3 regions of the Mucilaginibacter sp. P5_A6 genome follow, and region 3 is predicted to be linked to each of the others. Evidence: riboswitches for the same ligand, from Rfam matches in the RefSeq annotation. Region 3 holds a riboswitch; each other region holds the start of a gene.
What was found. Region 3 has a riboswitch for S-adenosylmethionine ahead of AC1DO4_RS08070 (hypothetical protein). Riboswitches for the same ligand answer to the same signal wherever they lie in the genome.
Positions count from the first base shown of each region.

Region 1: linked by a shared signal. The riboswitch ahead of metH (methionine synthase) and the one ahead of AC1DO4_RS08070 (hypothetical protein) in region 3 are both predicted to bind S-adenosylmethionine.
Region 2: linked by a shared signal. The riboswitch ahead of AC1DO4_RS18950 (O-acetylhomoserine aminocarboxypropyltransferase/cysteine synthase family protein) and the one ahead of AC1DO4_RS08070 (hypothetical protein) in region 3 are both predicted to bind S-adenosylmethionine.

Region 1 covers NZ_JBFUKZ010000002.1:373,093-375,296, reverse strand. The annotation lists gene AC1DO4_RS03635 (Bax inhibitor-1/YccA family protein) at 1-446, shown strand, start outside; SAM riboswitch class I at 582-692, shown strand; gene metH (methionine synthase) at 855-2,204, shown strand, end outside.
Region 2 covers NZ_JBFUKZ010000019.1:53,718-55,921, forward strand. The annotation lists gene AC1DO4_RS18945 (trans-sulfuration enzyme family protein) at 1-346, shown strand, start outside; SAM riboswitch class I at 527-637, shown strand; gene AC1DO4_RS18950 (O-acetylhomoserine aminocarboxypropyltransferase/cysteine synthase family protein) at 881-2,200, shown strand.
Region 3 covers NZ_JBFUKZ010000006.1:60,036-62,239, forward strand. The annotation lists gene AC1DO4_RS08065 (4'-phosphopantetheinyl transferase family protein) at 1-350, opposite strand, end outside; gene AC1DO4_RS08070 (hypothetical protein) at 556-1,200, opposite strand; SAM riboswitch class I at 1,261-1,373, opposite strand; gene AC1DO4_RS08075 (family 2A encapsulin nanocompartment shell protein) at 1,521-2,204, shown strand, end outside.

The DNA.
Region 1 (2,204 bases), on a different contig from region 3:
CGTTGCTGTTTATTGCTTTTTCGGCAGTAATGGGCATTAGTTTAAGTTATATCCTTATAATTTATACAGCAAGTTCCGTGCTCGGCGTGTTTATTACCACATCTGTTGTATTTGGCATTATGGCAGTTGCTGGTTATACTACTAAAACGGACCTTACAAATTTCGGTTCAATAATGATTATGGGGCTGGTGGGCATTATCGTTGCATCATTATTTAATATGTTTATGCATAGTACCCAACTGGAATACATTATTAGCTACATTGGTATAGCCGTTTTTGTAGGCTTAACCGCTTATGATGTTCAAAAGCTAAAGCGCATTGGCGCAGGCCTTGAGTATGGCAATGCTTCGGCCGGTAAAATGGCACTTTTAGGGGGCTTAACGCTATACCTTGATTTTATCAACCTTTTCCTGATGATACTGCGTTTATTTGGCAGAAGAAGATAATAACCCCGCAAAACATCTGTTATTAAAAGCTGCCTGCAAAAGGCGGCTTTTTTTGTACACATAAATTTACGCAGCATACAGATTGAAGGGTTAAACAACTATTGCATTTTACCGCTTTATTATGCACCTTTGCATTGCTTATGGAGAAAGACGGAGGGATTAGACCCTGCGATGTCTTAGCAACCTGTGCTTCACAAGGTGCTACATTCTACTCAGCCAGCCATACGGCCCTGGGAAAGATAAGCGAAAGTCAATATAACACCCGACTTTTCGATGTAAGCTTTTTTAAGTATCAAGTAGTTAGTATCAGGTATCAAGACATTTTTGTTTTGTGCTATGGCCTAATTTAAAAATCAAGCACCGGAATTTCCCGTACTTGATACTTGATACTCGCTACTTGATACCAAAATGGACATTAGAAAAGAATTAGAAAAACGAATCCTTATAATTGACGGGGCTATGGGTACCATGATACAGCGGTACCAGCTTGCCGAGCGGGATTTTCGTGGGGAGAGGTTTAAAGATCATATCAGCGATCTTCAGGGAAATAATGACCTGCTGAACATCACACGCCCAGATATCATAAAGGCAATTCATGCCGAATATTTGGATGCCGGCGCGGATATCATCGAGACCAATACCTTTAGTACGCAAATAATTTCGCTTGCCGATTATAAGCTGGAAGAACTGGCTTATGAGCTGAGCTACGAGGGCGCTCGCCTTGCCCGCGAAGTAGCCAACGAATACACTAAAAAAAATCCATCAAAACCGCGTTTTGTTGCCGGTGCTGTTGGACCAACTAACCGTACCGCGTCCTTATCGCCCGATGTTAACGATCCGGGTTATCGTGCTGTTACTTTTGATGACCTGGCTAACGCGTATTACGACCAGGTTCGAGGTTTGGTTGATGGGGGATCGGACCTGTTATTGGTTGAAACCATATTTGATACCCTTAACGCCAAAGCCGCGTTGTTTGCAATAAATCGTTATGCAAATGAATCGGGTAAGCATTTGCCAGTTATGATCTCGGGGACTATAACCGATGCGTCAGGTCGTACTTTATCGGGGCAAACTGTTGAAGCTTTCTGGAACTCGATACGCCATGCCAACCTGCTTTCGGTGGGGTTAAACTGCGCTTTGGGTGCTAAAGAAATGCGTCCGCACCTGGCCGAGCTTTCTGAAAAAGCTGACGTATTTATTTCGGCCTATCCCAATGCGGGCTTGCCAAATGAGTTTGGCCAGTATGACGAAACCGCGCATGAAACAGCGCACCAGCTTGATGATTTTATTAAAGCCGGGCTGGTTAATATTGTGGGGGGCTGTTGTGGCACCACGCCAGAGCATATTAAGTGTATTGCCGAACGAGCTGCAAAATATCCACCAAGAAGAATTCCTGAAGTTGAACCCGATTTGCGCCTGAGTGGTTTAGAAGCAGTTACCATAAAGCCCGAAAGTATTTTTGTGAATGTGGGCGAACGTACCAATATCACAGGGTCGCCAAAGTTCTCGAAACTTATTTTAGCCGAGGATTATGAAGCCGCATTAGCCGTTGCCTTGCAACAGGTGGAGGGTGGTGCCCAGGTAATCGATATCAATATGGATGAGGGTATGATTGATTCGGAAGCGGTAATGGTAAAATTCCTGAACCTGGTGGCCTCCGAACCTGATATTGCCAAACTGCCTATCATGATCGATTCATCCAAATGGACGGTTATCGAAGCTGGGTTAAAATGCATCCAGGGTAAGGGTATTGTAAAC
Region 2 (2,204 bases), on a different contig from region 3:
GTTATTAGCTGAATTTCTAGAGTATCACCCCAAAGTAGAAAAGGTTTTATATCCCGGTTTAACATCGCATCCGCAGCATGAAATTGCTAAAGACCAAATGCTTGCCTTTGGTGGAATGCTATCCTTTATAGTTAAGGGCGATGAAAACGATACCCACAACATCATCAACAAGCTAAAAATATTTACCAGGGCAACCAGCCTTGGCGGTGTGGAAAGTTTGATAGAGCACCGTGCAACCATGGAAGGCCCCGATACTAAAACACCGTTTAACTTATTACGGGTATCGGTTGGGCTGGAACATATTGATGATTTAGTGGCCGATTTGGAGCAGGCTTTGAATGGATAAAGGATGAAAAGACGGAGGAGCAAGGACAGAAATGCCATGTGTTCTTGCTCCTTTGCCCAGCAGTCTTTAATCTAAATAAAAATTTAATTTGGTATTTAAATAAATATCCGCTTATCTTTGGAACATTATTTGGTAGCGATACCACTATAGTCGATCAATTCTCCGCATAGTTCGGGTATTGATTTATAAAGAAGCGGCGAGAGATCAGGCTCAATGACCCGCTGGCAACCCTTCAATTTTGAAGAAGGTGCCAATTCCTGTCCCGGCAAATAACACCGGGGAATATAAATTTATAACCATGAAAAGTTTAATTAAAATTACTACAGGCAACATTTTTAATACCCAAAACGGTAACATACAACCTATTAGCTTAAATAGCGGTATTTGTATGTGTTGCTGCTGTTGATGCTTTAATGCGTTTCTTTTTCAATCCCTGAAAATATACGTGTTGTAAAACTGGTAAACAATTTATCAGCTTGCTAAAATCCATTCAAACATCAAAAATTTAATTATAACCTTCAAAAACTTAAAACTATGTCTGCCTTAAAATTCGAAACCTTACAACTACACGCTGGCCAGGAAGTTGACCCAACTACAGGTGCGCGCGCCGTACCGCTTTACCAAACTACATCTTACGTATTTAAAAGCGCCGAGCATGGTGCAAACCTGTTCGCCTTAAAGGAGTTTGGCAACATTTATACCCGATTAATGAACCCCACTACCGATGTGTTTGAAAAACGTATAGCGGCTTTAGAGGGTGGTATTGCAGGATTAGCTACGGCATCGGGCCAGGCAGCACAATTCATTGCATTAAATAATATATTACAGGTTGGCGACAACTTTGTTACCTCGCCATTTTTATATGGCGGTACTTATAACCAGTTTAAGGTAGCCTTTAAGCGCTTAGGCATCGAGGCGCGTTTTGCCAAAGATGATACTGCCGAAAGTATTGAAGCCCTCATCGATGGTAAAACCAAAGCCATCTTCCTGGAAACCATAGGTAACCCCGGCTTTACCATTGCCGATTTTGATAAGGTAGGCGCTCTCGCTAAAAAGCACGATCTGCCTTTAATAGTTGATAATACTTTTGGAGCAGGCGGGTATCTGTTTCGCCCGTTGGAGCATGGCGCAAGTGTGGTGGTACAATCAACCACCAAATGGATAGGTGGTCATGGAACCAGCATTGGCGGTGCAATAGTTGATGGCGGTACTTATAACTGGGCCAATGGCAAGTTTCCGCAGTTTACAGAGCCGTCTGAAGGTTACCACGGTTTGGTATTTGCCGATGTATTTGGCATTGGCGGCCCGTTTGGTAACATTCAGTTTATAATACGTGCCCGTGTGGAAGGCCTTAGAGATTTTGGCCCTTCGCAATCACCATTTAATTCATGGTTGAATATCCAGGGATTAGAAACCCTTTCATTGCGTGTACAGCGCCATGTAGATAACACACTGGAGCTTGCCAAATGGCTCGACCAGCATCCCCAGGTAGCAACAGTTAACTATCCGGGACTGGAATCATCGCCCTACCATGAACTGGCTAAAAAATACCTTAAAAATGGTTTTGGAGCGGTGTTATCCTTTGAGATAGACGGTGATAAAGAAGATGCCGGTAAACTAATTGATAATCTTAAACTGGTAAGTCATTTAGCTAATGTTGGCGACGCAAAAACATTGATCATTCAGCCATCGGCAACTACGCATCAGCAGCTTTCTGATGAGGAACAGTTATCGGCAGGTGTAAGGCCTAATTCGTTACGCGTTGCTGTGGGTATTGAGCATATTGATGATATTAAAGCAGATTTTGAACAGGCATTTGCCAAAATAAAAAGGGCATCGGCCCAATTAGTATAGTATA
Region 3 (2,204 bases):
TCACCGACAGAAACCTCCTTAACCTCCTCTATATCAACACCAATCCTACCAATTGTAGAAAATGCACAAACAACGTAATTAACCGAATGGGAGATATTAAAATCTAAAACACCTTCGATGTAGGGTCTGCCATAATTTGTATATTTTAATTTTGACAGATTGGAATCTAAATTGAAATCATCCAATCCTTTTTTCAATAGAGCTTTGCCCAGAAGAGATGCCTGAGCATCCTGCCATCTGCTAAATCTTAAAATTTTGCTTTTTATATCTAAAGGAAATGAATTGAGATAATTTAAAAAATCAACGTTGGGCAATGGGGATTCATTGCTTATAAAATAAATTTTAACCATTGATACCGTGTCTCAAATTAATTATAAATATCAACATATTGGCAATATTTGTCCATCTTTCCCAGGAATTCTTACAAATGTTTATTTTATTAAAAAAGTTAACACGAGCGTGGTTTTGCTACAAAGAATGTTCTGAAATATTTGATACCTTTTACTGGGTGCCTCTTAAACGGGACGGGAACCTGTTCCAGCCAATCATTTGTCGCTATTCATTATCACCAGTAGTTCTTTTTGCAGCAAGCGGGTATTGCTTATCAATCTTGTTAAGCACAACATATATCGAATCATTCTTACGGTCTACTCCTTTTATAATAAATCTGCCGGGGAATGGTACAGTATAGTTAAGCACAATTTTCTCCGTTGTATCGGACCGGTTTTTCAGTGTAATAACATGCTTAACCGTATCTGCCTCATATCCGTAAAATAGCCTGCCAACGTTACCATAATATTCGGTAGTGCGGATTTTGTTTTGCGTGTTTAGTTGAAACTGCTTAGCTACCCTGATGCTGATGGTATTAAACTTTTCAAATATTACGTTCTGCCAGCATACGGTATCGTCGGGCGCACAGGACGAAAGCCTGTTATTAAGCCTAAACTCGCTTACGTTATAAAAACCGATAAAATGTTGCACGCCGTTATCAAGCGGCAGCTTAAAGGTTTTCCCGGCCGCGTAAAGGCGGCCATAGTGATATCCGCGATAAAACAGGAATACAAAAATAAAACCTGTTTTTGATACAATACCGGCAGTTCGTTTCCATTGTTTTGAAAAAACGGGTGGTTGGATATAAGCTATCGCGGCCTGTTGATGTCTAATTAAGATAATATAAAATCTGTCGGCGTCCTTAGCCAAGAGTAACAATGACAACAACTACCCGGAAAAGAGCTGTGGAGATATTTATAAACCTGTAGCATCTTATCTCTCTCCCTTTACAGGAGCAGGAATTAGCACCTTTTACAACACAAGGTATTGTATAGGTTGCCAAGACATCATCGGGCCTTTCACTCTGTCTTTCTGGATAAGTAAAAAAGAATGTGATACTGCAAATATATATTAATTCTATAAATTCTATAGATTTAATATATATTATTTCTTATCATTGCGAACAGGTTATTGTAATTTAAAGCAGCACCATAAAATAATTTCTTAATACACTTAGTCTATTATCCAAAATGCCAGATCAAAAATCAAAACAAACAGCTCTTGGCGATGTAGCCGCCAGGCAGTTAGCGGTAGCAACCCGTACCGTTCCACAGTTATCAACCATTACGCCACGCTGGTTAACTCATTTACTCAATTGGATCCCGGTTGAATCTGGCGTATACCGTTTAAACAAAGTTGTAGACGCTAATAATGTAGAAGTTGATTGCTCTTCGCGCGATGAACGTGAACTGCCGTCAACCTTTGTAGACTACGAGGAAAATCCCAGAGAGTATAACCTGAGCGCAGTAAATACGGTATTGGACGTACACACCCGCGTATCCGATCTGTACAGCAAGCCTTACAACCAGATCAGTGAACAACTCCGCCTTACTATCGAAATCGTTAAGGAAAGGCAGGAAAGCGAGCTCATTAACAATCCTGAATATGGGCTACTGAGCAGTATCGCCCCATCACAAAAAATTAAACCCAGGCTGGGCCCTCCCACCCCGGATGACCTGGATGAACTGATCACTAAAGTTTGGAAAGAACCTGGCTTTTTCCTGCTGCATCCGCTGGCTATAGCTGCCTTCGGTCGCGAATGTACCCGACGCGGCGTACCACCGCCTACGATTTCACTGTTCGGGTCGCAGTTTATTACCTGGAGAGGGATCCCGCTTATCCCATCTGATAAACTGCCCATCGTAAATAACAAA